Regions from separate parts of the Paenibacillus sp. NPDC101420 genome, predicted to be linked through region 1. Evidence: a T-box and tRNA genes for the amino acid it is inferred to sense, from the RefSeq annotation. Region 1 holds a T-box; the other holds one or more tRNA genes.

Evidence for each region. A T-box is a leader RNA that pairs with one kind of tRNA and senses whether it is charged. The one in region 1 lies ahead of ACQKMP_RS20565 (valine--tRNA ligase), so its partner is inferred to be a tRNA-Val.
Region 2: it encodes a tRNA-Val, which carries the amino acid that the T-box ahead of ACQKMP_RS20565 (valine--tRNA ligase) is inferred to sense. The anticodon was not compared.

Annotation. Positions count from the first base shown of each region.
Region 1 covers NZ_JBNNSE010000005.1:31,394-46,534, reverse strand. Annotated here, with positions in the region: gene ccsA (cytochrome c biogenesis protein CcsA) at 1-492, shown strand, start outside; gene ACQKMP_RS20600 (precorrin-2 dehydrogenase/sirohydrochlorin ferrochelatase family protein) at 498-1,145, shown strand; gene hemC (hydroxymethylbilane synthase) at 1,546-2,499, shown strand; gene cobA (uroporphyrinogen-III C-methyltransferase) at 2,505-4,052, shown strand; gene hemB (porphobilinogen synthase) at 4,275-5,273, shown strand; gene hemL (glutamate-1-semialdehyde 2,1-aminomutase) at 5,316-6,617, shown strand; gene ACQKMP_RS20575 (RluA family pseudouridine synthase) at 6,614-7,549, shown strand; gene ACQKMP_RS20570 (LysM peptidoglycan-binding domain-containing protein) at 7,912-9,282, shown strand; T-box leader at 9,624-9,907, shown strand; gene ACQKMP_RS20565 (valine--tRNA ligase) at 10,063-12,699, shown strand; gene ACQKMP_RS20560 (bifunctional folylpolyglutamate synthase/dihydrofolate synthase) at 12,705-14,081, shown strand; gene murC (UDP-N-acetylmuramate--L-alanine ligase) at 14,088-15,141, shown strand, end outside.
Region 2 covers NZ_JBNNSE010000001.1:635,449-650,589, reverse strand. Annotated here, with positions in the region: gene ACQKMP_RS03040 (helix-turn-helix domain-containing protein) at 1-1,148, shown strand, start outside; gene ACQKMP_RS03035 (DUF6199 family natural product biosynthesis protein) at 1,150-1,341, opposite strand; gene ACQKMP_RS03030 (SDR family oxidoreductase) at 1,893-2,789, shown strand; gene ACQKMP_RS03025 (hypothetical protein) at 3,058-3,372, shown strand; gene ACQKMP_RS03020 (DUF1796 family putative cysteine peptidase) at 3,410-4,087, opposite strand; gene ACQKMP_RS03015 (hypothetical protein) at 4,167-4,415, opposite strand; gene ACQKMP_RS03010 (NUDIX domain-containing protein) at 4,708-5,166, shown strand; gene ACQKMP_RS03005 (hypothetical protein) at 5,216-5,491, shown strand; gene ACQKMP_RS03000 (hypothetical protein) at 5,569-5,979, shown strand; gene ACQKMP_RS02995 (hypothetical protein) at 5,984-6,250, shown strand; gene ACQKMP_RS02990 (hypothetical protein) at 6,552-6,791, shown strand; gene ACQKMP_RS02985 (hypothetical protein) at 6,885-7,025, opposite strand; gene ACQKMP_RS02980 (hypothetical protein) at 7,341-7,493, shown strand; tRNA gene ACQKMP_RS02975 (tRNA-Val) at 7,943-8,014, opposite strand; gene ACQKMP_RS02970 (hypothetical protein) at 8,146-8,448, opposite strand; gene ACQKMP_RS02965 (site-2 protease family protein) at 8,777-9,853, shown strand; gene ACQKMP_RS02960 (hypothetical protein) at 9,958-10,170, shown strand; gene ACQKMP_RS02955 (GNAT family N-acetyltransferase) at 10,278-10,721, shown strand; gene ACQKMP_RS02950 (DUF3892 domain-containing protein) at 10,807-11,046, shown strand; gene ACQKMP_RS02945 (MBL fold metallo-hydrolase) at 11,111-11,848, opposite strand; gene ACQKMP_RS02940 (copper amine oxidase) at 12,013-12,567, shown strand; gene ACQKMP_RS02935 (DUF1292 domain-containing protein) at 12,648-12,959, shown strand; gene ACQKMP_RS02930 (aminotransferase class I/II-fold pyridoxal phosphate-dependent enzyme) at 13,090-14,565, opposite strand; gene ACQKMP_RS02925 (MFS transporter) at 14,662-15,141, shown strand, end outside.

The sequences.
Region 1 (15,141 bases):
CTGACGGCGGGGGGACATACGCTTGAGACTTGGAGCTCGGTGTATGGTTGGTTGACAATGCATGTGATTTTGGCCAATTTGAGTTTTGCTGCACTGACACTTGGGACGGTATTTGCAATATTGTACTTATTCCTGCACACCAGACTCAAAAGCAAGCAATGGAGTGATCGAATTCGTCGTTTACCAAACTTAGAGACTACAGATAAATATTCTTACACCGCTATTCTGGTGGGGACTCCTTTGCTGGCAATCTCTCTGGTGGTGGCTAGCTTATCTATTGTTTCTGAGGGACGGACACTATTATTGAAGGATTTAAAAGTACTAACGACACTTATTGGCCTTGGAATTTACATATTTTATATTATCTTTAAGAAATCCGGGCGGAAAAGTGGAGTAAGTATGGCTCGCTGGGCGATTTTAGGATATGCTTTTACTATCTTGAATTTTTTGTTGAATTCTTTATCTGGTTTTCACGGTTGGAGCGGGGAGTGAAGAGCATGACTCGGTATTTGCCCATAATGCTGGATTGTGAAAAGCAACAGGTTGTGGTTATTGGCGGTGGTGCCGTGGTTGAACGGAAGGTGAGTGGGCTGCTGGAAGCTGGAGCGGTGGTTAAGATGATTAGTCCCTCTTTGACAGATACGCTTGCCTCTCTAGTGAAAAAGGGTCTCATGACCTGGCATGACCGCCCTTATGCTCCCGGAGATCTCCGTGGGGCCTTTCTCGTATATGCAGCCACTAACGATAGAACGGTTAATGAAGAGGTTGCGCAGGAGTCTAGGCGACTTGGCATTCATGTGAATGTGGCTAGCCATGCGGAAGCGGGGAATTTTATCACGCCCGGAGTTGTACGGAGGGGGCGGTTGACGGTAGCTGTATCTACTTCGGGTGCTGGTCCGCTTGCGGCTGCGAAGATTAAAAGTGTGCTTGAAGAGGCGCTGGATGCGGCGTATGAGCCATATTTGGATTTTGTACATACCATGCGAACCCGGATTAAGGAACAAGAATCTTCTGCTGAAGTTCGTGGAAGGCTTTTGCGGAAGCTTGGGGCGCTCGATGTGTTGAATGAAATGAGAAACGGTAGCTTTGTTGTGTGGAGCCCGGAGGATATGGATGCTTGGATTGCTGATCATCGGGCGGAGTAAAAGTGCGCGTGGACACTGTGAAGATTACAAAATTAGGTTAGATTAATGATATGAGTACGGCTAAAGTGGCTGGAATGGTCGAAAGAGCGGTAAAAGTACTATTGAATTGGGCTGAAGTGGCTGGAATGGTCGAAAGAGGGGCAAAAATACCCCTTAATTGAGTAATAGTCGTCAAAAGAGATAAATGAAGGGTATAAATACCTTTGAATTGCTCTAAAACGCTCATATCAGTCATATGAAGGGCAAAAATACCCCTTAATTGAGCTATAACGGACGAAAGAGCTAAATAAAGGGCAAAAATGCCCTTTAAATAGTGCGGAGTAGCTTTTGGTTAGTTTGGATTACTATATACGGTCTACGGTGAAGAGTAAGAGGCAGACGTAATCAGGAGGAATGGACAATGCGTAAGATTATTGTGGGGAGTAGACAGAGCGCACTTGCGTTGACGCAAACAGGGCATGTGATTTCGGATCTGGAGCGACTGAGCGAGGAGCATGGTTTTGGATTCACTTTTGAAGTGAAAAAGATTGTTACCAAAGGGGATCGTATCCTTGATGTCACCTTGTCCAAGGTAGGCGGCAAAGGGTTGTTCGTGAAGGAAATCGAGCAGGCCATGCTGGAAAAGGAAATCGACATGGCGGTGCACAGCATGAAGGACATGCCCTCCGAGCTGCCGGATGGGCTGATCAACGGTGCTGTGCCGAAGCGCGTCGATCCGCGCGATGCACTGATCTCTAACGGAGGCGTCTCGCTGGACGAGTTGCCTCAGGGCGCACGCGTAGGCACAAGCAGCCTACGCCGCTCCAGCCAGCTAGCTGCGCTGCGGCCTGATCTGGTCATTGAGCCCGTGCGCGGCAACATTGACTCGCGGTTGGGCAAGCTGGAGAGCGGCGAATACGACGCGATCCTGCTTGCAGCAGCGGGGCTGTCGCGCATGGGCTGGCAGGATCGCGTGAGCGCCTACCTGCCACCGGAAGTTTGCCTGCCCGCTGTAGGGCAGGGCGCACTCGGCATCGAGTGCCGCGCAGATGACGCCGACCTGCGGAAGCTGCTGGCGTTATACAACGACGCCGATACAGCGTTGACGGTGGCGGCGGAGCGCACGTTCCTTGGCGTGCTGAACGGCGGCTGCCAAGTGCCAATTGGTGCTCATGCGGTGCTTGACGCAGCTGCGGAAGCTACTACCGCGGAGCACAAAATAATCTCCTTAACCGGAATGGTGGGAACACCTGACGGTTCAACGATTTTGAAAGAAACTTGCACTGGGGTAGATCCAGTACAGCTAGGCGAAGAAGTCGCTAAGAAGCTGATCGCAAGAGGAGCGGAGAAGATACTGTCAGACGTTAGGGGATGAGGGGATTGACGGGGAAGGTTTATTTGGTAGGTGCAGGTCCCGGGGACGCAAAGCTGATTACTGTAAAAGGCCTCGAGTGTATTCGAAAAAGCGACGTGTTGGTGTACGATCGGCTGGCAAGTCCTAGATTGCTGAAATGCATGAAGCCCGGCGGCGAGAAGATTTATGTTGGCAAGCTGCCGGATCGCCACACGATGAAGCAGGAAGAGATTAATCAATTGTTAGTTGATCTGGCTTTACAGGGGAAAACAGTGGTGCGGCTGAAGGGTGGGGACCCTACGATTTTTGGCCGCGTAGGTGAAGAAGCGGAGCTGCTGCGCAAAAATGGGATCTATTACGAAATCGTACCGGGTATCACGTCGGCGATCAGCGTACCTGCTTATGCGGGTATACCTGTCACGCACCGCGATCATGCTTCTTCCCTGTCGATTATCACCGGACATGAGAGTCCAGATAAACTGGATCATTCCATTCATTGGGATAAAGTAACGAATGCCACGGGGACGTTAGTGTTCCTGATGGGCGTAGCCAAAATAGGATATATCAGCGCCCAGCTGATCAAGCATGGGCGCCCGCCAGAAACACCAGTGGCGCTGGTGCGCTGGGGTACCCGCGCAGATCAGGAGACACTGACGGGAACCCTCGCCGATATTGAGGCGAAAGTGAAGGCGGCGGATTTTCAGCCGCCGGCCGTCATCGTCGTTGGCGACGTGGTGCTGCAGCGTGAGCAGCTCAAGTGGGCTGAGGCGATGCCGTTATTCGGCAAACGCATCGTGGTGACACGGGCTCGGAGCCAAGCGAGCGAGCTCGTGGATATGATTGAGGAACTCGGCGGGGAACCCTACGAGTTCCCGGTGATCGAGACGATCATGCCGGAAGGCGCAGAGAAGAAGGAGAAGATTGCAGCGGCGTTTGGCGCGCTGGAATCGTACGACTGGGTATTCTTCACTAGCCCGAACGGCGTGGAGTTTTTTTGGCGCCACTTGGCGGAGCAGGGGGCGGACATTCGGGGGCTTCACCGCGCAAGGATTGCAGCGGTGGGGCCGGGTACAGCAGCCGCGCTGGCGCAGCGCGGGGTGATCGCTGAGGAACTTCCGACGAAGTTTCAGGCGGAAGGTCTGATTGAGAAGTTCGGTCCCCAGCTGCTGCCGGGGCAGAACGTGCTGTTGCCGCGCGGCGATCTGGGGCGCGACTGGCTGCCGGACAAGCTGAGAGAGCTTGGCCTTCAAGTCACAGACGTCGATACCTATGAGACGGTTGTGACAGGTGAAGATGATGACGAGCTGTTGAAGCTGCTGGAGGAGGGACGCGTACACGCGGTGACTTTTACTAGTTCTTCAACGGTGCGCAATTTCATCCACATTCTGAAAAGAATGGGGCTCGAAGATCCACTCCCACTGCTAGCTAACGTGAAAATAGCCTGCATCGGGCCATTAACCGAGCAGACTGCCGTGGAGGCGGGGCTTACCCCGGGACTGCTACCTGAAGAAGCAACTATTAATAGTCTGGTGCAGGAACTCTGTCGATGGAATGCGGAGACTAGAATCAATTAGTTTCATAGAGATAGGTGAGCAATAGCCCTATTAATATAAGTAACCTTAGACTGGTTGTAGTTTGTACAATAGAATCTCTTAAATTTAGAATCAATTCCAATTCTAAGTCTTTTCTATTGCACATTCTGCAATGAAATCAGATTGTTAACTAACTGGCAGTTAGACGGGCAAACTATAAATGTCCGTTGTGTCTATATATTTTATTTTCAGGAGGATGAACAAATGAGCTTTCCAATTACACGTCACCGTCGTCTACGCGGTTCTGCTGGAATTCGCGGTATGGTGCGGGAGACAGTACTGAATGTACTGGATTTTGTACAGCCTATATTTGTGACTTATGGAACAGGTGTGAAGAATGAGATTAGCTCGATGCCGGGCGTGTACCATTTTTCACTGGATACTTTAAAAGCAGAAGTGGACGAGATTGCCGCACTAGGCATTCCGGCTGTACTGTTATTCGGGATTCCTGAAACGAAGGATGCAATCGGTTCTTCCGGTTTCGCAGAGGATGGAATTGTGCAAGAGGCTACTCGCTTGATCAAGCAGTGGTACCCTGAGCTGTTGGTCGTTGCAGATACCTGCCTTTGTGAATTTACGGATCACGGACATTGCGGGATGGTGCATACGCATACGGTAAACGGTGTGGTACACGGTGATGTCATCAACGATGCTTCGCTAGAGCTGTTGACCCGTACGGCGGTATCCCAAGCTAAAGCTGGAGCAGATATTATTGCACCTTCGAATATGATGGATGGATTCGTACACGCGATTCGTGCGGGACTAGATGAGAATGGCTTTGAACATGTGCCGATTATGTCGTATTCGGTCAAATATGCTTCGGCATTTTATGGCCCTTTCCGCGAAGCTGCGGATTCAGCGCCACAGTTCGGAAATCGCAAAACCTATCAAATGGACCCTGCCAATCTGCGCGAAGCGCTCCGTGAAGCAGAGTCCGATGTGCTGGAAGGTGCAGATATGTTAATGGTGAAGCCGGCTCTGGCTTACTTGGACGTGATTCGTACGATCCGCGACCAGTTCGATTTGCCTCTTGTGGCTTACAATGTGAGTGGCGAATATTCCATGGTAAAAGCAGCAGCGCTGCAAGGCTGGATTGACGAGCAAGCCGTTGTGCTTGAAATGCTGACTGGCATGAAACGGGCCGGAGCGGATATTATTATTACTTATTTCGCAAAAGATGCTGCGCGCTGGCTGCGTGGTTAATCTATACCTGTGTGACCAAGAACAGAATAGGAGTGAAGATAGATGAGTACTGAGCCAATGGCGCGTAAAGAGGAAGCGTCCCGCAAGGCTTTTGATGAAGCAAAACAATATATTCCCGGTGGGGTGAACAGCCCTGTACGGGCGTTCAAATCCGTAGGATTGACTCCGATTTATGTGGATCATGGGATCGGATCGCGTATTTATGATATCGACGGCAACAGCTTTATCGACTATGTATGCTCATGGGGACCGCTGATTATGGGTCATGCGCATCCTGAGGTTGTAAAGGCATTGCAGGAGACGGCGGTAAAAGGGACAAGCTTTGGCGCACCGACTTTACTTGAAACTGAAATGGCAAAAATGGTTGTCGAACGTGTAGCCTCTGTAGATATCGTACGTATGGTTAACTCCGGAACGGAAGCTACGATGAGTGCGATTCGTTTGGCACGTGGTTATACAGGACGCAGTAAAATTTTGAAATTCGAAGGCTCCTACCATGGTCACGCGGATAGTCTGCTTATTAAAGCGGGTTCCGGTGTAGCCACATTAGGTCTGCCGGACAGCCCAGGTGTTCCCGAAGGTGTGGCAGTAAATACAATTACAGTTCCATACAATGATTTGGAGTCCACTCAGATTGCTTTCGAACGTTTTGGCAGTGAGATTGCCGCAGTGATCGTAGAGCCGATTGCCGGCAACATGGGTGTTGTACCACCACTTCCGGGATTTCTGGAAGGACTTCGCAAGTTAACTTCAGACAATGGATCTTTGCTTATTTTTGATGAGGTAATGACAGGCTTCCGTGTCAATCGTGGTTGTGCTCAAGGCTTGTTCAACATTACTCCGGATATTACCTGCTTCGGCAAAGTCATCGGTGGAGGACTTCCAGTAGGCGCTTATGGCGGCAAAAGAGAGATCATGGAGCAAATCGCTCCTACGGGACCGATCTATCAGGCTGGCACACTTAGTGGTAATCCATTAGCGATGGCGGCAGGACTCACTACGTTGAAGCTACTGACACCGGAAGTTTATGATCGTCTTGAGCAATTAGGGGCGCGTCTAGAGGCAGGCTTGAAAAAGAATGCAATCGAGACCGGTGTTCCACTGACAATTAACCGTGTGGGCTCGATGGTCTGTCCGTTCTTCACGGAAGGACCAGTAACTAATTTTGAAACGGCCAAGACTAGCAACACGGATCTATTCCGTCGTTATTTTGGTCATATGCTGAGCCAAGGCATTAGCGTGCCACCTTCACAGTTTGAAGGTATGTTCGTGTCGGCTGCGCATAGTGAGCAGGATATTAATGATACCATTGAGGGCCACTATAATGCCCTGAAGGCCCTTTGAGTATTGGAGCCGGAGTACGAACCGGTGGTGGAGCTTGGACTAGACGCGGGGAGTGGCTAGAAGTAACACCCGGCAAAATCATTACAGGAGCCGAGGATTCTGAAGCTGCAATTGATAAGTGGCTGCTGGAAACTGTAGGTATGCCTGAGAAGCTTCATCTGCGTCTGCGCCGCGAGGGGGGCATTCAGTGGAAGGGAGATCGACTGCGACTGGCACTTTTTCCGGATCGTGAAGCCGGCATTGAACCGGTATGGGAAGAGCTTGAAGTGTTGTATGAGGATGATTTTTGCTTGGTTGCCCACAAGCCGGCAGGCATGGCGGTTCATCCGGATGGCAGTGGCTTAGGCGTAACGCTGGATCACCTTGTAGCTGCGCATTATGTCGCTACCGGTGTTAGTGCAGCTGTAAGGCATATTCACCGACTGGACAAGGATACAACAGGTCCGGTGATGTATGTGAAGAATGAGTTCGCACAGCTTGTCCTAGACGAGAATATGCGTGAAAAAAGCATCTCGCGGCTATACGCCGCGATCGCCCGAGGCACAGTGCCGCCTACGCTTAAAGTGATCGACGCGCCGATAGGGCGCGATCGTCATCATGCGGCGCGGAGAAGAGTCTCACCCGGCGGACAGTCCGCCGTGACTCGAATCCTCGGACGCGAAGCACTGCATGGCGGGAGCCTGGTGCATGTGCAGCTGGAGACCGGACGGACGCATCAGATTCGCGTCCATCTCAGCCATATGGGTCATCCCTTGTATGGGGATGCGCTATATGGCGGCCCGGTCTGGGCTTCCAGCGCTGCCGGCCGACATGCGCTCCATGGCGAGCTGCTGTCTTTCCGCCACCCTTGGAGCGGTGAACAACTGGAAGTAAGCGATCCGTGGCCTGAGGATATGCTTCAGCTGCGGGAGCTGCTGTCTGAAGCGCCTTGACAGCTACGTTATAAACCTGAGAATCGTGGTATCAGCAAATGCTGGTATTACGGTTCTTTTTTTTATCTATTTTTTCGTAGGGTATATAATTTTTTGTTTTTTCAGAAAGAAGCATCTATCTATGTCCTAATAGCAAAAGCAGCATATAATACTTTGTTCATGCGGAGTAGTTCATCTATTGGCCGGCAGATAGGTTCGAATAGTCCCTGAATTTATGAAATTAATAGCATCCTGTCCGGTTAGTGCCACCAAAGTTGTCATGCCTTTCTGTTTGAAGCATATACATGTGGGGAGTAACATTTTGGGCTTATGCTCTGGGCCTGTCTCAGGGTTAGATTATGCCAAGAAGGAGGACATATCCCGTGTTTGATCAGTCCCACGGCTTGCGGTTTGATATTTATGAACGCATTCACCTATCGGAAGAGCTTCCGGGAATAGCTGAGCTGGAGGAGGTTGAACTACTTCCGGAAATCCAGGTGATTCAGCGGGAGGATCGTGCCGAGTTATATGGTCAGCTGTTGCTTACCGGACTCTACCGGAGTGAAGATGACCGAACACAACGTCTGGAGCATGCCATTCCCGTTGAAATCACAGTTCCGCTTACACGCGTCAGCTCGATTGAAGATATCGGGGTGGAGATCGAGAATTTTGATATTGATCTGCTCACGATGCGCACAGTGAATATAACAGGCGTATTATCACTGCGGGGAATCGGTGGTGCGGAGCCTCAACCACAACCGGCCTGGCAGCAGGAAGAGTACACAGTTGCCTATTCCCCTCTCAGTGATGACAGGGTAATCGAAGCATCTGCAGAGAACCAAGAGCACGAAACTGATGCACTTTATGAAAATTCTCAGTGGACCTTTGGCGAGGATGCATCGGAGGTTGCCGTAGAAGAACATGAGCATGCTGAAGCTAATACAGACGCATCAGAGGCTCCACTGGTCTCAAGTGGAGTTGGTCATTCGTCCCCTATAGTGAATTTCTCATCCGCTCATGAGAAGGACAAGGGCGCGAAAGCTCGGACGCATAGTCTGGATTCGCAAACAGAGGATTCCAAAGCAGGAATAGCGGATTACTGGTTTAAAGCTGAGTCACAGAATGAAGCTGAGGCCACTCAGCTGGATCAAGTTAGCCAGGCGAGTCAAGCGGATCAAGAGCAAGAAGCTGAATATACTTTTGCTTCAAGAGAAACCGCTGTTCCAGCAGCTATTGCTGATGCAGACCAAGATATCGCTGTATTTGCTTCTGAAAACGTGGCAAACCATGAGCTTCACGCACAAGAAGAGAATGCGCAGCCGATCAGTGATAATACGAACGAAGGCTTAGTTTCTCAGGAGACTGTGCCACATACCGAGGAGAAACAAGATCTTAAGATTGCGCTAGGAAGCAAGAAAGAAGCAGAGGCTCCAGCCAAAGAACATCTCACCTTCTCTTCATTACTCAGCTCTAGTCGTTCTCGTAAAGAACAAGAGGCTCTCCTATCTGAAGGAAATGCATCGGCTGCAGCGATCATTCCAGAGGCCGGAAATAATACGGAGTGGAAGAGCAGATTCATTGCTGGAGCAGATGGCGCTAACCTATTCCGTAAGGTTCGCCTTTGCATCGTGCAGCGTGAAGAAACGCTGGATACAATCGCAGAGAAATATCAGCTAAGTGCGCGGGAGCTGGGAATGTATAATCGATTGTCTGGGCAGAGTGTAGAAGAAGGGCAAGTGTTGTACATTCCGTAATTGAATTACAATGCGTACTCATATGAATAGGTGAATCCCGATCTGATAGTAGATCGGGATTTTTGTCAAATATAAGAATATATAAGTTTCACGTTATACATTATCCTTATATTTCTCAAATAAACGCTTACCGTCCGTAAAAGGACGTCGAAGGCGTTTATTCTTGTGTGACCGGAGAACGTTAGAATGCGGGGGATCTAATCAACGCAGTGTGATGAATCGAATGAAAATTCGACATATGCACGCTATAAGTCGAAATTCCGCTAAAAGTCCCGCTGTAATAGCCTATCCAGGTTGACTAGGGGGGACTCAAAATGTATTATGGAGTAAGCAATATCTAAGTAAAGACTGGGAACGGGAAGAGTAGGCGGTCAGCCCTTCAGAGAGCGGAATGCAAGTGCTGTGACATTCCGTAGGATACAGCCACCGAAGTCGCCCCGGAGTCGCCCTTCTGAGCTTGTCTTCATGGATATGAAAGATAAGTTAGGATGTGGCCGGTAGCAGCCGTTATCTGTACGAGTGTCGCGCTAAGCTTCTGAACCGCAAGGTGAGAGAAGTGCAGGTTTATTTTTCATTGGCGCGAAACAAAGGTGGTACCGCGAAAGAATGGCCTTTCGTCCTTTGAGACGAGGGGTCTTTTTGTTTTTTAAAAACCAACTACAAGTAACCAAGTGGAGGTATCAGGGAATGGCTGACCAAAACAATCTAACAGCGGCAGAGTTGCCGAACTTGCAAGATACAGCGGCAGATGCTGCCGCTGCAAATGATTCTAAGAATGAAATGCCAACCACGTATGATCCGAAATCGGCAGAAACCAAGTGGTATTCCTATTGGACAGAGGGTGGATATTTCCGTGCAGGCGGGCGTCCAGATGCAAAGGCATACAGCATTGTAATCCCGCCGCCAAATGTAACGGGAATGCTGCACATTGGTCATGCGCTTGATTTTACGCTTCAGGATATCCTGATTCGTACAAAACGGATGCAGGGCTTCGACACGTTGTGGCTACCAGGTACGGACCATGCCGGTATCGCAACGCAGACAAAGGTAGAGCAAAAGCTGCGTGAGCAGGGAATTTCTAGACATGATCTCGGCCGCGAGAAGTTCCTGGAGCAGGTGTGGGAGTGGAAAGATAAATATGCGAACACCATTCATGAGCAGTGGGCTAAGATGGGGCTTTCTCTTGACTATTCCCGCGAACGGTTTACCCTGGATGAAGGGTTGTCGAAAGCTGTACGCGAGGTATTCGTTAAGCTCTATAATAAAGGCTTGATCTACCGCGGCAAACGCATTATTAACTGGGACCCGGCGGCTCGTACAGCATTGTCGGATATCGAGGTTGAATATAAAGAAGTTAATGGTCACTTGTATCATCTGCGTTACCCGCTCAAAGACGGTAGCGGATTTATTACAGTAGCGACCACACGTCCGGAGACAATGCTGGGTGATACAGCGGTTGCTGTTCATCCGGAAGACGATCGTTACAAAGATCTGATCGGCAAAACGTTGATCCTGCCGATTATTGGCCGTGAGATTCCGATTATCGCTGATGATTATGTAGACAAAGAGTTTGGTAGTGGTGCGGTTAAAATTACACCAGCTCATGACCCGAATGACTTCGAGATGGGTCAACGTCACAACTTACCGCAGATTAACGTAATGGATGAGAGCGGTACGATGAATGAAGAAGCAGGACCTTACCAAGGTCAAGACCGGAGTGTATGTCGTAAGGCTATCACTGCTGACCTGAAGGAGCAAGGTGTGCTGATCAATATCGAAGATCATGTGCATCAAGTAGGACACAGTGAACGCTCTGGAGCGGTTGTTGAGCCGTACTTGTCCACACAATGGTTTGTAAAGATGCAGCCACTGGCTGAAGCTGCCATCAATGCACAGAAGGATGGGAACGGGGTTAACTTTGTACCGGACCGTTTCGAGAGAACTTACCTGAACTGGATCGAGAACGTACGTGATTGGTGTATTTCCCGTCAGCTGTGGTGGGGACATCGTATTCCAGCATGGTATTCCGAGTCTACTGGTGAATTGGTTGTGGCAAATGACGAGGAAGAAGCGCGCCGGATCAGTGGTCTAACCGACTTGAAACAGGACGAAGATGTACTGGATACCTGGTTTAGCTCTAATCTGTGGCCTTTTGCCACACTAGGATGGCCAGATGAGAACAGTGCAGATTTCAAACGCTATTATCCGAACGATGTGCTCGTAACAGGCTACGATATTATTTATTTCTGGGTAGCGCGGATGATCTTCTCAGCTCTTGAATTTACCGGAGAAAAACCTTTCTCAGATGTATTGATGCATGGTTTGGTACGGGATTCCGAAGGTCAAAAAATGTCCAAATCACTCGGGAATGGCGTAGACCCCCTTGAAGTAATCGAGAAGTATGGCGCAGATGCAATGCGTTACATGATTTCTACCGGAAGTACAGCTGGACAGGATCTACGCTTCCGTTGGGAAAAGGTTGAGCAGGCGCGTAATTTCGCCAATAAGATCTGGAATGCATCACGCTTCGCGTTGATGAATTTGGAAGGCGTAAGCTTTGAAAATATTGACATTTCGGGTGAGCTAAGTACTGCTGATCGCTGGATTTTGCACCGTCTGAACGAAACTTCTCGTGAGATTACGCGTCTAATTGACTCGTACGAGTTCGGTGAGACCGGTCGCCAGCTGTACAACTTCATTTGGGACGATCTATGTGACTGGTATATTGAGTTCGCGAAGCTGTCACTTTACGGATCAGACGCCGCGGCCAAAGCGAAGACACAGTCTGTACTTGCCTATGTACTAGATCGCACAATGCGCTTGATTCATCCGTTTATGCCGTTTATTTCGGAAGAAATCTGGCAGCACCTTCCGCATGAAGGGGAGACGATTACGCTGGCTGCATGGCCGGAGTATGATGCTGCTCTGGAGAATCCGCAGGCCGTAGCGGAAATGAACCTGCTGATGGATGTAATCCGGGCCGTTCGTAATATCCGGGCTGAAGTGAATGTACCGATGAGCAAAAAGGTTGAATTGATCATCAAAGCGGGTAATGAAGAGACGCTGAGTATTATCACCCGTAACGACAACTACATTGGACGCTTCTGTAATACGTCTTCCTTCGAAGCTGGCCTGAATCCAGAAACGCCGGATAAGGTAATGTCCGCTGTAGTAACAGGAGCAGAACTGCTTCTGCCATTGTCGGGACTCATTGATATTGAACAAGAAATCGCTCGTCTGGAAAAAGAAGTGCAGACGCTGAACAGCGAAGTAGAACGCGTAGAGAAAAAGCTGAGCAATCAAGGCTTCGTGGCCAAAGCTCCTGCTAAAGTTATCGAAGAGGAACGGGCGAAGCAGGCAGATTATTCTGCTAAACGTGAGAAAGTACTTGCCCGCATCGCAGAGCTGAGAGGATAAGAGACATGGATGACCTAAATCGGGGCGGAAGTACCGCCCCTCTTGCGACATACACCGAAGCGGTTGATTGGATCAAGAGCCTAATCCCTTTTGGGATACGGCCAGGTTTAGATAGAATCGAGATGTTGATGGACAAGCTGGGAAATCCGCACCGTCGGCTGAAGTTTATTCATGTGGCGGGTACGAACGGCAAAGGTTCAACTTGTGCTTTTTTGACTAGTGCACTTATACAAAGCGGCTATTCAGTAGGCACCTTTACATCTCCGTATATTACAAAGTTCACGAACAGGTTCCAATATAATAATACGGACATCTCTGAAGAAACGCTTGTCGAGCTGGTTAACCAATTACGTCCACTAGTCCAAGAAATTTCGGAAACGGAGTTTGGCTCACCTACGATGTTCGAGGTAACTACAGCTGTAGCCATTCTATTTTTTGCGGGCGTCTCTTGTCCTGATGTTGTCGTATGGGAGACCGGGCTTGGGGGAAGGCTGGATGTAACGAACATCGTGACTCCGATTGTTTCTGTGATTACTAATGTTGGTCATGATCACATGGATATTTTGGGAGATACGCTAGAGAAGATTGCAATGGAGAAAGCCGGAATTATTAAGACGGGCGTACCTGTTGTTAGCTGCGTAACTCAACCGGAAGTCGTAGCGGTTCTGAAAGAAAAAGCAGCGGCTTGCCGCTCTACTCTTTATCTTGCCGGAGAAGATTTTAGCTATGAGGCTAATGAAATCCGTGAGGATGTGCAGACTTTTCATTTTAAGGGTCCCTTTCGTTCACTTGAACTTGGGATCGTAATGAAAGGCGAGCACCAGATTAGCAATGCGGCAGCTGCCATGATGGTACTTGAGGTTCTGCGTCAGTATATGGCCTTTATGCTTGAGGATGAAGATGTGCTTGAAGGTTTGCGCCACGCATTCTGGGCTGGAAGGCTGGAAGAGGTAAGCAAGTCTCCAAGGATTGTACTGGACGGAGCGCATAATCCGGAAGGTGCGGTGAGTCTTGCAAAAAGTCTGCCTCAGCTCTATCAATACGGTAAATTAAATTTACTTATGGGAATGCTGTCAAATAAGCATCATGAATCCTACTTTAAGCATATACTGCCTATAGTGGATACGCTCATCCTGACCGAACCGGATTTCCAGAACAAAATGGACGCGGAGAATCTGCAAGTTATCGCAGAAAGTCTGCGGGAGAAATATGCCAAGGAAAACTTGGCAATCATAGTAGAACATAATTGGGGAAAAGCGCTGCAGCTACTGAAGTCGATTACAGCGGAGGATGACCTTGCCGTCGTATCTGGTACGCTGTATTTAATCTCTGACGTACGCGGTACACTTTTGCAGCAACCCGATACTGAAAAAGGCTGGTGACGACTGTTGGATACTACTGAACGTGTGCATTTTATAGGGATCGGCGGCTACGGAATGAGCGCGATTGCCCGGGTAATGCTAGAAATGGGATATACAGTTACGGGCTCCGATGTGGCTGCCCAAGAATTAACGGATAAATTGATTGCTAAAGGTGCCAAGATTTATATCGGGCATACAGCAGAACAAGTAAAAGGTGCGGATCTAGTCGTATACTCTACGGCTTTGTCTAGTGATAATGTGGAATGGGTGGAAGCTGAGCGTCTTAAGATTCCAATTCTGCATCGTTCGCAAATGTTAGCCCGTTTATTGAATGAACGTAAAGGGGTAGCCGTTGCTGGAGCACACGGGAAAACTACCACCTCCTCCATGATTGCACTTGTGATGGAAGAGTGCGACGTTGATCCAACGTATATTATCGGTGGAGAGATTATGAATGTAGGTACGAATGCAAAGGCGGGACAAGGTGAGTTTGTAGTAGCGGAAGCGGATGAGAGTGATGGCTCTTTCCTGCACTATCACCCTTGGCTTGGGATCGTTACGAATGTTGAAGCGGATCACTTGGAAAATTACGACGGAGACTTTAACCGTCTTAAAGCTGCATACGTGCAGTTCATGAACCAAACGCGCGAAGATGGAACTGCTATAGTATGCGCTGATGACGAGAATGTGATCTCTCTTTTACCTGAAGTAACAGGTAAGGTGATTACTTATGGCATCAAGTCGAACACTGCAGATTATATTGCCACTGATATCGTTCTAGGCGATCGTCAGGTATCGTACACGATGAATCATAATGGAGAAGTGCTTGGACGGATTGAACTCTCTGTTCCCGGACAGTACAATCTTTATAATTCAATGGCAGCGGTAATCGCTTGTTTGAAATCAGGGATTTCTTTCGAGAAAATCGCTGAAGCGATTGTGAAATTCCATGGTGCGAAGCGCCGTTTTCAAGTGCTCGGAGAAGTCAATGACATTCTGGTCATTGATGATTATGCGCATCATCCTACAGAGATTCAGGCAACGATCAGTGCTGCCAAGGCAACAGGAAAACGGATTATTG
Region 2 (15,141 bases), on a different contig from region 1:
AGGAGCTGCTACTGCTAATCATGCGTGCAAATTCCTCTTTCGTTCAGGTCACGGGTGATCATGAGGCAATACAGCGTTCCATTCACTATATGGAGGAGCATTATAACCAAGCCGTAACCGTTGATCAGTTGGCTGAAGTTGCAGGTATTACACGTGCGCGTTACACACAAACATTTAAAGAGGTGACAGGGAGGGTTCCCTTGGAGCATTTGAACGGGCTTCGTATCGAAAGAGCACAGCAGCAGCTACTGCTGACGAATGACCGTATGCATGATATCGCGGTATCCGTCGGATATAGTAATGAGTATTATTTTAATCGGCGTTTTAAAAGATCGGTGGGTGTTACTCCAGGCCAATACAGAAGCTTCCATCAGGATGGATTGAGGGTGTTTGCTCCTTTTTTGGAAGATTATCTATTGGCTCTGGATATTACGCCTGTGGCGCAATATTCTCACGCCGAGTGGGGGAAACAAGAGTACTTGGCTCTCCACAATGTGCCTGAGGTAGATATTTCGACTCGTAATTGGCAGGAGCTCTCCCGGTATACGCCCGAATTGATCTTGCTGGATAATGGCTTTCATCGTTGGCATCTGGAGGAGTGCAGCCGGATCGCTCCGTTGTTCAAGCTGCCTGTTCATCAAGAGGATTGGCGTGCCACTTTGTATTCCGCAGCAGCCGTCTTTGGCAGAACGGAACGTGTCCAGGAAGTGATCGACAATTATGAGCATCAGGCACAGCAAGCCAAGCAGCTGCTTACCCGTTCCGTCCATAGTCAGACCATAGCTTGTTTAAGAATCTCAGTCTACGGAATCACTCTTTATGGATGTGAGCATTTGGGGTATACAGGAAGTGTGCTTCATCATGATTTGGGCTTGCAACCCCATAGCTTGGTTCGGAAGTTGACCCGTGGAAAGAATCGGGTGAACCTGACAAAAGAAGAGCTTGCCAATCTGACTGCGGATCATTTGTTTATTACCTTTGATCAGCTTGAAGGGGGAGGACGGGAACTGCTGGATACACAACTCTGGCGCAACTTACCTGCTGTACGTAACGGCAGCGTATATGAGGTGGATTTCATGGCCTGGATGAATTACGGCGTATTGTCGCATCAGCGTAAGATTGAGGATGTATTAAGAGCGTTAGGATAAGTCAGAAACTAGACCAGATAAAAAAGAGGACAATAAGTGCCACTATACTGCTGACGCGGGTCATTAATAAATAAGCCTCACTCGGCTCAACGTCACCTTTGACCATCCATCCGTATCTCATGTACCATCCGAATCGTGGGAAAAAGATGTTAAGTAGCGCTAACAGAACAAAGAGGAAAATAAAAAAGCCCATGATTTATCACTCCTTTATGTAATGTATACGCGAAACTGTATGGAGGGTGTCCCGATTCATGTGTGAGTTTCCATATATTTATTTAAGCTTATGCAATATAGACTGATAAAAAATGAAAATTGCTTAAGGAGCGGATAAATCGTATGGAACACACAGGTCTTTTTTTCGGAGGGGGAGTAGGTGTTTTGTTCTTTTTAATTTGGTTGATATCAATTGGCTTGGGAATCTACTTCTTCGTTCTGCTAGTAAAATTGGCACGTAGAGGAATAGCGGCTTTAGATTTATACATCTACGCTAAAAATCGTGAAATACGTACTCGTTATGAGTCGGTTCCAGACAGATCAGAGGAAATTTAAGGCCATTAAATGATTAATGATACTTAAAGTATGAGATACCCTAGCTACCTTAACAGGTAGTTGGGGTATTTTTTGTGGAAATATTCAGGACTATGCTATCGATGAGGTATGTTTAGCGGTGTACTGTTGTGTTTACATAAAAAAGAGTTCGTTAAATAAAAAATGGTTTTCTAAAAATAAAGGAGGAATTGATCGATGTCTAACCAATATACGATGCAAGATCCTACCACTCAGTACACCAAGGCAGGACCTGAATTTCAACAGCAGCAACAAGAGCCGGGGCTTCAGAAGATGATGAATCCCGTGCCTGATACAGGTGAAGATACCTATCAAGGCACCGGACGTCTGACTGGACGAAAAGCGATTGTTACAGGGGCAGACAGCGGGATAGGCCGAGCTGTTGCGATTGCTTTTGCTCGTGAAGGCGCAGATGTTGTCTTATCCTACATGCCGGAGGAAGAAGAGGATGCAAAGCAGGTTCTCAAGCTGGTGCAGGAAGCAGGACGAACCGCAATCGCCATCCCAGGTGATCTTAAGGACGAGGAGTACTGTGAACAGCTCGTCGATACTGCAGTCAAGCAGCTGGGTGGGATTGATATTTTAGCCAATGTAGCGGGCAAACAGCAATTCGTCCCCGATATTGCTGATCTTACTACGAAGCATTTTGACGATACCTTTAAAACGAACGTATATGCTATGTTCTGGCTGTGTAAAGCGGCAGTGAAACATATGCAACCGGGTAGCACCATCATCAACACTTCTTCCATTCAAGCCTATAACCCTTCGCCCATCCTGTTGGACTACGCGACGACCAAGGCTGCGATCAATACATTCAGTAAATCTCTCGCTCAGCAAGTAGCTGATAAGGGGATTCGAGTCAATGTAGTGGCGCCAGGTCCCGTATGGACACCTCTTCAGGTGGTGGGTGGGCAACCAGAGGAAGTGCTGAAGGAGTTCGGTGCGAGCACACCACTAGGTCGTCCGGGACAGCCTGCAGAGATGGCTCCGGCGTATGTATTTCTTGCTAGCCAGGAATCGAGCTATATTAGTGGCGAAACGCTAAATGCCAATGGCGGAACTCCAACCCCATAGAATATTTAGTGGGATGTTGGTATTGTAAATACGGAGAATTATTCTAAAGCACCCTACTAATTTTAACTGTGGGGTGCTTTTGTTTTTATATGAAGAAAGGTGTATTATAGAATTTAATACTTTTTATCCCATTATTTTTATAGAATATGATCTAGAACTGATCAAGAATGTCGAATACATAGATTTCCTGCGATTACCCGAGAAATATTTGAGTTGGTACAAGGTTTAGAGTTTAGTGTAGACCAAAGAAAGAATTAGGAGCTGTATTATGCGTAAAAAGAAACTAGCAACACTCATCATTTCCTTTGTTCTGATCATGGCGTGTTTTTCATCAGGAGCAGTCTTTGCGGATAAAGGAAACGGAGCTGTAATGGAAAGTGACACAAAGGAAAGGCTGATGGAAAAGTATGATCTTGTAGAGCCTGAACTTACAAATCCAAAATCACTTTGGAGCCAAAGCGATTTTGGAGTCAGTAACCCTATTGCTATATTTGTAGGTATCAGTAGGTTATATCTGAATCCATATGTTTTTGCTGCGCAAGAAATGATTAATCATTTGATTGACCGAAGCCGTCAACATTAATGACCCATGAGAGGGTCATTTTTTAATAAGAGATAAATTAATCGCTCGTTACTTGTATATCTTTCAAAATATAATCCCAGTTATCATAATCGTTCATATCATCAGGAAATTCTAACACACAAATATGATTAATATTCCAATGGATTTCTCGTACTGATGTTAATTCACGAACAGGATAAAGGATAAGGACAGTGAATTCGTTCGGCTTTAATATATCAGACAAAATCGCTTGTAGCTCTACAGCCTGTTCGTATGTGGCGAACCATCTAATGAATAGAATTTTTTTACTGCTTAGTAATTTGTCCCAAAATCTCTTAATTCGTAAATCCAGCTTTGCTTTATAAGATGGATAGGTCGTAGACCAATGTTTACCCAAAGTGATTGGGAAATCATGTACAGAGATAATGTTATAAAAGGTATCCTGAATAAAATACGATTTCACTAACGCTTTCTTGTTTCCATTAGGATAAGCGGGCACTCCATCCTCTAGAAAAAAATGTGTCTCTTCGAGCATCTTCAGATTTGTGAACTCCATGAAATTCTGAAATCTATTCTTATAAAGTCTGGTTACATCAGTTAATGAATAAGAAATCATCCAGTCAAGAGGCATGGAGAATGTTCTCAAGTTATTTCTTTGCATATTTATAGCAGGAGCACAAGACATACCTAAGTTTACGATTAAATCATAGCTCTTCTTTACATCTTGTAAGTTCATGGACTCACCTAATTTCGATCAGATTCAGGTTCTATTCAACGTTAAAAAAGAGCAGCAACTTAGCTGCCCTCTGAAAATATTAATGGCGTTGTAACAGCAAATAGCCGCTAATCCTTGAAGTTTTTTTACGAAACACAACTTTAAAACCAATGTCATTATCTAATAAACAAGCTAAGGCGGTGTCAAGTAGCCCGTTGGGTCTTAAGCTAGGTCGACAAGGCTCAGCATTTCCAATGATGCGGACAGAGATAATCCTACGTGCAGAGCCACGAACCAAAGGATTTCTGCTCCAAGTGATCAATACCAAATCAGGTTGACGAGTTGCCATTCTGATCCACCCCTTTCTATTAAGCTTCTCTATATAAAATGCACAATAGATTGTAATGTGCTAAACAGAAGCGGAGTGCTATTTTGATCAGCGGTGGGAATTAAAGAGTTACACTTGTTTAATTCAGGTTTTCAGAATACAATAAAGTAAATTTATGGATGTTCGAATAGCGTAAACGTAGATGACCACAAGGGAGCATATATTCATAACACCGTACGACTGAGCAAGTATTTGATCAATGATCAAATACTTTTTTATTTTCGTTTATAAAAAGCTAAATAAGGGGGACACGATGAAAATAGGGAAACCGATTAGAAAGAAGGTATACGGATTTATTTTGCAAGACAATGAAGTTGGAGAAAAGACCTTATTAGTTTATCTTAATGTACCAGAAGTACCCTTTAGATTAGTAGGTGGTAATGTCGATGCCGGGGAAACAGAAGAAGAAGCCTTATTCAGGGAAATTCAAGAAGAAAGTGGACTTAAACAATTTAAATTAGTAAAGAAAATAGGAACACAATATTATTATAAGGATTATATAGATGCAAATGTTGAAAGACATGACTACCTTCTGATTCCAGAAACAAGATTACCTGAAAAGTGGAGATTCACTGGAGAGGGTGAAGGAGAGGACTGTGGAACTGTTTTTAACTACCAGTGGATAAAACAAGATGAAATATACTTATTAGATAAAGAATTTAGAGAATATATGTCGGAAAAATACATACAAGAATTGTTCGGCAATGGATAGGAGGTAACTACCATGCCCATTAGATGATCCTTACTCTGAGGTGATAGATATGAATAATCGTAAAATCTTCTCATTTCTTCCTTTGATCATTTTTTTATTTATAATATGGTACCTTTTGATGGCAAGTACATCTGCTGTTGTTAATGTAGTGTCAGTAGATAAAAGAGAAATAGTAGTACAAAATATGAGCGGTGATCAAACTACAGTCACAATCCCAAAAGGAATATTTAAGTTGATTAATATAAATGAGGAGTACTTTGTTTCCTATAATAGTAGAATAGGGCAAAAACCTTTTTTAACTTCAATAGAACCAAGTGCTAAATGATTATTGGAAGCAGATTTAACAATAGAACTTATGAATAAAATGGCTGATATATAAAGCATAAAATTGGTGGGATTACTTTGCGTGTAGTAAAGCATATCATGTTATGGTTTGTTTCGACGATTTTATTCACCTTGGCCACTTTTGGATTAGAGCTATGGGAAGGAAATAAGATCAGTACGACTGAATACTATGGGTTTCAAAATATAGGGTTTGTTTTTATTTTCTTAGCATTTCTTTTTTCAGCCGTTCTTTACCCAATTATAATTTTTCCTTTCTCTTGGGTTGTTCGAATGATTGCAAATCCTTTGATTACCCGCATAATGATATTGCTTCTGAGTGGTATCGGGGGATATGTTTTCTTTTACAAGGCATACGATGAACGCTTTATACAGGAATATCATTTGAATAGTAGTATAGCCATTATCCTTTTTGGTATTGCCGGTTCCATTTATGTCTTGGTGGATTATTATCTTGATCAGAGGAGTTGAATATATGAGCTATTTTGAAAGAGTTAATAAAATATCAAACATTTTATTTTGTGTTTTTGGATTGTTTTTTATTTTGACTATAATTTTCTTTTCTACTAGCAGCTTCTCAGAAATCTTGCGTTATAATTTCACAAATGACTTAAGAGGAGCAATGATTACAGTCATTAGTTTTATGATCTCTTTATTTTCACTTGTCCTGGGCATTACTTTGAAATGTCTTGTAAAAGACTCTGATGAAACGATACAGCTTATCGCCACAAGAATAAAGTAGTTGTTGAAATCTCAGCATGTATAACAAATCCCTGCAACATTTGCTTATGATGAAACCATTATATTGGATATTCGTATTCCTATAAAATGATGTTGAAAGGTCGTGTGCGTGATGGATAACGGGTATTTTGTTGGATGGGGTACATTGGCATTAATAAATGCCGGGTTAGCACAAGGTAAAAATAGGAGTGGATTAAACTGGTTTTTAATTTCTTTGCTTTGTGGCCCATTGGCTACATTTTTTCTTGTAATATCGAGTAAGCTGCAAATTCATTAGCCCATTAATTTCGGGAGGGGATTTTTTGCTGAAAGCACTAAGGTTGTTCGGTATTTTATTTAGTGCAGCAACAATCATTCTGGCAATACTATTTTTCCGCGGTCAGGATCAAGTGATCATGTCTTGGACAATGATGGGGATGTGTGGAGCTCTGATTTTTAATGGAGGAGCTACCTATTTTAAAACTAAAGATAAAATGGCTGCTCTGTCTTCGATTGTTGGGATGGTACTCTTAATATTCTCGCTTACTAAATTTCCATTTTAATAAAACACCCCATCAACCAATAAAGGTCGGTGGGGCTTTTTTACGTTTTATCTCTTTTTCAATCAAGTTATAGTAGGTTGCTGCAGGCTATGCTTATTTTTTTTTCTTCTTTGTGGGTCCAATCTGGCGCCTTACTTTATTGTTCTCATCAACCTCAATAATATAAATGTCCTTCACTGTACCGGAAAGAGTAAACCATTCACGTAGAGCATCAGCTTCAGTCATTGGTCCCAATATTCGTTTTCCCCTATAACATATAAAAAACACTCCTACTCCTTAGTGAGTTTGCGAAAATGCAATAATCCTCAAAACAATACTCATTAACGATTTTCAGTAAGTCTCATTATTTTATATTAATGCTAAATTATAGGGGATGCAATATTGAGAGATTGTTCTTGTTTAGTTCAAGTAACGTTTATATAAGGAACCATAGGCATGATGCCCCATTATGAGAGATAAACGGTTCCAGATATAATTGATAATCATTATCAATGTTTAAGATGTAATTAACTTAAACAGATTGTGTAACGGATCGGAGTGAAATGCAAGATGAAGTTGGAAGATCATATTGCCGCATGGAATTATGCAGCCGTTAAAGTGCTGGATATTCGACATGCTGTGATGGAGCCTGGGGACAAGCTGCAAGGCTATATATTGATTTTTCATATTATTCCGATATCTAATCTCTTGATAAGCAGCTAGATTTTGTAGTTGAGAAGCTAGTGTCAACGTATGAAAAAAATAGAAATCTAGATGATAAAACAGCTGTTATCCCTAATTTAAGAGGGAAATCGTATTTCGGTCTGTTTTTACTCCTAGGAATATTGCTGCTGCTTTCAGTAGCGGCTTCTTTCTCTTTTGGCTCTGATTCCATGAGCCTGAAGATGGCATGGACAGCGATAGAATTGAAAGGATTGTAAACAGGCTTCCACGTATTTCATGTTGCAAAAGTGGGAAGGAAATTATATATCAGTAAAGCGGAATTTAGGAATTGGTTGGAGGATAGAAGCGATGATATTTTCCCAGAGGATCACATGAACTGATACGAAAAGTAAACGCGATTCGTATCAAATTCGTATCACAGGGATTTTTAATAGAATGATAAGTGAATAGAAAACAAAAAAAGCCTTGAATATCAAGGCTTTCACATATAGGACGGATGGGGTTCGAACCCATGACCCCTACCCTGTCAAGATAGTGCTCTCCCGCTGAGCTACCGTCCTGCGACGAATTTCATAATACCATACGATAGAGTAGGATGGCAATTCTTTTTTTACAATCTATAGGGATGATAGTTTACATAGTCTTTAAAATAATAAGAAAAGGGGATGCCGCTCCATCCCCATGAGCCACGTCAGATAAAGAACGGGAGTAGAAATATATCGCTTATACCGAAAAAAGGGATGCGTCGTGGAAAGAAGCGACGTCTTGGGAAAAAGCCAGGCCGGAAGCCAAATTGTCTATACGCCGATTCGTGTGTAGGCATTCCGTTTAAACGTTCTACCATTTCGTTGCTAGGAACCGCAAGAGTAACATAGTTTTGATCTACATGGGCAATAAAGCCATCAAAGGACTGACCGTCAGTCGTTGTAATACCAACGTATTTGTTCATACAATTCCAACTGACCTGTTGATGTAAATTTGCATTTGTATCCATAAATAACCTCCTCAATTGAATAACCCTGATAACAGTCTATGGTTCGTAGCCTATAACGTTCACGGCGTTAGCCTATAGGGTAACCATAAAATTCGGGTTATTTTGTGTGAGGTGGTGGTTGTGTATTGGAGCGGAATCACTTTCTTCCCTTAAATAATAGTGAAAATTATCCATTATCTGTTTGTTTGACCTTGAAACGATTCTAAAAGTTGCGTCGTATACTTAGCCGAGTGCTTTTTTATGGAAATACTCCTTAAGCACTTATGATAAAATGGAGGGTAATGTACAGCAGTTAGATAAAAATTGAAAGAAAAAGGAGCTTGAGATCTTGCCGCAAAATGAGCAGAAAAAGAATTCTTCCACGCCATGGAAATGGTTGGGGGGCGGGGCGGCGATGCTCCTGATTAAAGGAAAGGCGATTTTGTCTCTTCTGAAAATAGGTAAAATTGCCGGGCCGTTAATATCAATGATGATTTCAATATGGGCTTATGCTTTGATTTACCCGTGGGGGTTTGCCGTGGGCTTTGTCCTGCTCTTGCTAGTCCATGAATTAGGACATGTAATAGCAGCGAAACGGATCGGGCTTCCAGTCAGCGCTCCGCTGTTTATACCGTTTTTGGGAGCTTTAATTACAATGAAAAAACAACCGCTGGATGCCCAGACGGAAGCTTATATTGCTTTTGGAGGTCCGATCTTAGGAACCATTGGGGCTACAGCCGTTTTTTGGGCGGCTTATTACATGGATAGTCCACTTCTCTATTCCTTGGCTTATATAGGTTTTTTACTTAATTTGATCAATCTGCTGCCGATTCACCCGCTTGACGGCGGCCGTATTGCAACCGCGGTGACGCGCTGGCTGTGGCTTGTGGGGCTCGTGGGTGGTTTAGCCATCATCATCTATATGCGTTCGATCTTGTTCTTTATTATTTGGGCGTTATTTGCTTACGATCTGTATAACAAATATGTGAAGAGACGCACTAACAATCGCCTTTATTCTGTAACGAAGAGTTTCTTAATTCCAGTAGAGCCACTTAGAGATGCAGGCTACATGATTCCAGGACCAGAGCATAGAAGAGATTTACCTTTTACTACTTACAGTGATTTGGAAAGACAGCAGTATGTAGGGGTGAGATGGGATCAACTGAACTACATTGGTAGAGCTGCGCTTCCGCAGCAATGCATCATTGAAAAGGTACGTATCTCGCAGCTAGAGCCTGTGACCTTAGAGAATGGGCTTCATCTAAAGATGAATTGTGATATCAGCTATTCTGTCTATGAGAACGACAAGTATTACGATGTGCCGGCTAGCTCACGCTGGAAATACGGTATCACTTATTTTGTATTAGCTGGCTTTTTGGGAGGAATGATGTACATGGTCCATGCCGTTGGAAATGTGAATCTATAAGGGTTAGAATCGGGCAATGAAGTGATCCAATGGTTTATAAAACTCATGAACCGTCAAAGCTGTAATGAGAATAACCGCAGTTGAACGGTGAAAGGAGTAAAACCATGCTTAAATTTTTGAAATGGGAAGTCGGCGTTTGTCTGCTGTTACTGATGGTCTTGGGAGGATGTTCCGAGGCGAAGCCAACAAAAGTCATGGAAATCAAAGAAATGACTAACCTAGATGGAAAGCCAAAAGGTCAGTACCCTCCATTGTCACCAGTGATGCAAGACACATACAATCGTTCGATTCCTGAAGAAGTATATTCTGCAGATTAGAGCAGCGTAGAAGATGATTTCTCATGCTCAGGCTTTTCTTTCTAGTCGAATTTTTATATAATAGACAACTATCGTTGGATACATAGAGAGAGGAGTTTGGGACTAACATGGCGGCAGAAATCTTACGGGTAACTACAGAGGAACAGCTTCAGATGGGGTTGGATATTCGTACTAAAGTATTTGTAGAGGAACAAATGGTACCGGCTGAGGAAGAAATTGATGAATACGATGTTATAGGTCCGAATGCGCACCATATTCTAATTATAGATGAAGGTGTACCTGTGGCTACGGGAAGATTGATTTATTACAAAGCAGGTACAGCCAAAATGCAGCGTATCGCCGTACTGAAAGATTATCGAGTCAAAGGATACGGACGTGTTCTGTTGCTAGCTATGGAAGAGCTTGCTCGGGAGCTTGGACTGGAAGCTTCGATTCTTGATGCACAGTGCCAAGCTGAGAATTTCTACAAGAAGCTAGGATATGAAGTGATTTCTACGGAACCTTTTTATGACGCAGGTATTCTACATGTACGGATGCAGAAAACTCTTTAAAAATAGTGCACATAATTTACCGTTCTATGAAGCAAGCTAGGATGTGCCATATGATGGCAAATCCAAGTGCAAGGGGCGAGCTGAAGTGCCAAATAACGAACGCGAAAGTTTCGTAGCTGTACAGAAAAATGGAGACGGAGATTTAACCAGTTTCCAGACCTCTACAGGACGTGTCCTGGCGTATGACCAAGCGCTTCAAGAAGTACAGGCCGGAAATATTGCCGGAGTGAATGCTTTTAAAGGTAAAGACGGAGGAACTTATATTCGCGGCGACGCGGATGGGGATCCAACCAACAATTTGGATAATCTTCCGAGTTTCTCATAGTTCAAAAGGCAAAGACCGTACATACGTCATCGGACGTCAATGTACGGTCTTTTTTTTTATCAAATCAGAGTTTATAAATTACATGCTGCTCAATAAACTCCATCTCTCCAGTAAGTCCGACGAATTGAGGTTGTTCATCGCTATAATGCATGAGCTTGATGATACGTCGAACATCTTCAGGTAAAGACATTAACTCCTCCAGCGTGGTGTGAACAACACCTGATCCACCAAGCTGACAGTCATGCAGAATCATACGGATGCCATGCTCACGGACAAGGCGTATAAGTAGATCCGGCTGAAAAGTCATGTCCGCGCTGTAGAAAATCTCATTATTTATTAGAAGGGAATAGCTATCTTTGCCAGGAATATGCGGCGTATGTATGATCTCGAGCGAAAGAGAAGGAGCGAGCTTGTACGTAATTCCGGGTTTCATAGGTTTAACCTCGAAGATATCGGTCAGGGAGGCTACTGCATCTTTTTGATATAATCCACCCTTTAAGGTGTTGTTCCAAAGTGGCTCAACAAGCGTCTCTGGTAAATGTAATCTCATTGTTTTCCCGTATACGTGTTTTAGCGTAAGTGCTAGCTCTTCTAGACCTCCAACATGGTCCGCATGAATATGCGTAATTAGAGTAGCGTTAACGTCACTGAAGGATTTCCCGATGGTATGTATGGCAAGTGGGGCAGTAATCCCGCAATCAATCAGTAGGGTATAATCATCAGCTAGTAGCAGGGCGTTATTGTTGAAAAAATTTTTTGCAAAAGCATTGCCAGTTCCTAGCATTTGTAGGCTCAGACTCATAAGAAAGTACCCTCCTGAAATCGCTGTTAGCTAATATATCAACTTTGAACAAGTACATAATATCATTTTTCGGAAGATGAATGAAATATTTACCTACAATTAGCGCAACTTGCTGAGACAAAGTAAGTATACATTAATAGCATGAATTATTTGGAGGGTTTCAAATGAATAGATGGAAAAAAGTCACTTTATGTGTGTTTGCTTTTTCCTTGATGGGTGGCTCCTTATTGTTCGCCGATTCTGTGAGTAAGAAAATCAGGGTATGGAGCAACGGGACGGAAATTGTAGACGGCGGTTATTTGATTGATGGAAAAACATATATTCCCGCAAGAGAAGCGGGCGGGGTAGTGAATTGGGATGGATCTGGAAAAGTGACGATTCTTAAGCCTAATGTTCATATTGTTCTTTTTAAGGATAATACGGTCTTTGGTAACGTAAACGTAGGCAAGCTTAAGATTAAAATATTAACCCAGGTAGATAGCTTAACAGAAGAGGTTTCAGCTGTAAAAGTAGCCATAACGGACCCCTCTGGTAATGTTAAGGATATTCAGTCGCAGGAGCTTGAAGGCTCGCAGAAGGATAATTTCTGGTTTCCGACCTCGGAGTTTACTTATGATTTTAAAGAAACCGGCAAATATCGGGTAGGCTTCTACATGAAAGCTTCCAAAAATGCAGATTACGTTCTTGTGTCAGAAAAGGTAATTACAGCTCTTAATTAAGGGTTCTAAATTGACCTGAACTAATCTAACGTGGTAGTATACCAGATGTAGGATAATACAATTCAAAGTGAGGTATTACAATGAGCGATCACAAACATGAGCATGGTGAAGCATGCGGTTGCGGGCATGATCACGACCATGAGCACGAGGAGTTTGTGCTGACCTTGACGAACGAGCAGGGCGAAGATGTTGAAATGGTATTGGTTGAAACTTTCGACATCGGTGAGAAACTATACGCGCTGCTGTTAGAAAAGGAAAATCCTGAAGCGGATGGCATTATTCTGCGTATGGAAGAAGAAGACGAAGAAATGGTATTGTACAATATCGAAGATGAAGAAGAATGGAAAGCTGTTGAAGAAGCTTACAACAATCTGCTTGCTCAGCAAGAATAGATTTTAGCGACTAAATTAAGCTGTTCTATTGTGTATATGACAGTTGATGTTTATATACAGAAACCCGATACTTATTATGGTATCGGGTTTTTGTATAAATGAATGAAGTTTTTTAGGAAAATGATGGGGCTTAGGAAATAGGATCGGCTTCTACAATCACTTTTATGTTCGTGATGCTGCGATCTTCAGGACCTTTAACCGGAAGTCCGATCTCCACATGGTCAATAATATAATCGATGTTATCCTGAGTGATAACCTCGCCAGGGAGAAGAATAGGAATTCCAGGCGGATATACATATATAAACTCTGCAATAATGTAGCCAGCAGATTCACGGAATGGAACTAACTGCGTATCCGCATAAAAAGCGTCCCTTGGAATCAGAGCAAGCTGTGGAATTTCTGGAACCTGAACCTTAAGTTCGTAGATTTCACCCTTGCTGTAATGAATGGCGGACAACACCCGAAGTGCAGCTAATAATTTATCTACTGATTCTTGGGTATCACCTGGGGTAATAAGGCAAAGAATATTATACATGTCACTTAGTTCTACTTCGATGTTGTACTTCTCGCGCAGCCAGTTTTCGGTTTCGTATCCTGTGATCCCTAAATGGCGCACATGAATGTTGAGCTTAGTTGGGTCATGATCAAATGTAGCTTCTGTCCCAAGGATCTCTTTTCCAAAGCTGTACAGGCCTTCGATCGTATTGATCGTTTCGCGTGCATAGTTGGACAGTCTGATGGTTCTTTCCGCCATTTCATGACCGTTCAGCGCGAGATTACGTCTTGATGTATCCAAAGACGCTAATAAAATATATGAGGTAGATGTTGTAGTCAGCATGCTCATAATGGTCTGTACCCGTTGCGGGTTAATCAGACCCGTCTTAGCATTAAGATTCAGTACCGAGCTTTGCGTCATGGAGCCGCCAAGTTTATGCACACTAGTGGCAGCGATGTCCGCTCCGGCCTGCATGGCCGATACCGGCAGATCCTCATGAAAATGAATCAGTACTCCATGTGCCTCGTCCACCAATACGGGTACACCGTAACGGTGAGCCAGGTCGACAATCGAACGCAGGTCGGCGCATACACCGAAGTACGTGGGATTGATTACTAGAACTCCTTTGGCGTCTGGATGACGCCTTAACGCTCGTTCCAGCGAACTGGTCGTTATGCCGTGATCTATCCCGAGATTCTCATCCTGAACAGGCGAGACAAACACAGGCTTGGCTCCGGAGAAGATAATGGCCGACATCACAGATTTATGAATGTTGCGCGGCACAATTATTTTATCACCCGGTGAGCAGACAGAGAGGATCATCGTCATGATGGCATTGCTCGTGCCCTGTACGCTAAAATACGTATAGTCGGCGCCGAAAGCCTTCGCAGCCAGCTTCTGAGCTTCCTGGATTACTCCAGTTGGCTGATGTAGATCATCAAGCGGTGCGATGTTGATTAGATCGATGGATAGAGCGTTATCGCCGATAAACTCACGGAATTCGGCATCGGTTCCTAGCCCCTTCTTATGCCCCGGGATATGAAATTGAACGGGATTGCCGGCGGCATGCTTTTTTAAAGCTGTGAAGAGGGGAGTACGGTGTTGATTCATTTAATGCTGTCACAACCTTTCGCGAATATTAAAATTTAAGGCAAGCATCAGTATAACAAAACAATCTACAGAATACTAGGATTTGGATGTGATAGAATGTCCACAAAAGCTGCGCAACGTACACATATCAGTTTGACGTCGCCATTTATCATGGAGATGTGGGTAATTATTTTTTTAGTTGAGTTTGTTAAAGGGTCGCTACTTGTCGCTTTGTTACCCGTATATATGGAGAATATTTTGGGTCTATCTGTTACGGTAGTAGGCTTTGCCTTTGCACTCCAGTATTTGGGGGATAATCTATTCCGCAGTCCTTCTGGCTGGGTTATGGAGCGCATAGGATTTCGCTGGACCATGACAAGTGCCTTGCTGTTGATCCTAGTAGCTGTTGGAATGATAATATATGCCAAAACAGCAGTTACGCTCTCGATTGCCTGTCTTATTCTTGGGATCGGGACATCCCCGCTTTGGCCTTGTGTGATGACCGGAATAACGGAATTGGCGGGATCTACTAAAAGCGGCAGCAGTGGAGCAGCTATGGGTGCTGTAGAGATGGCATCGCTCGCAGGAACGGGAATC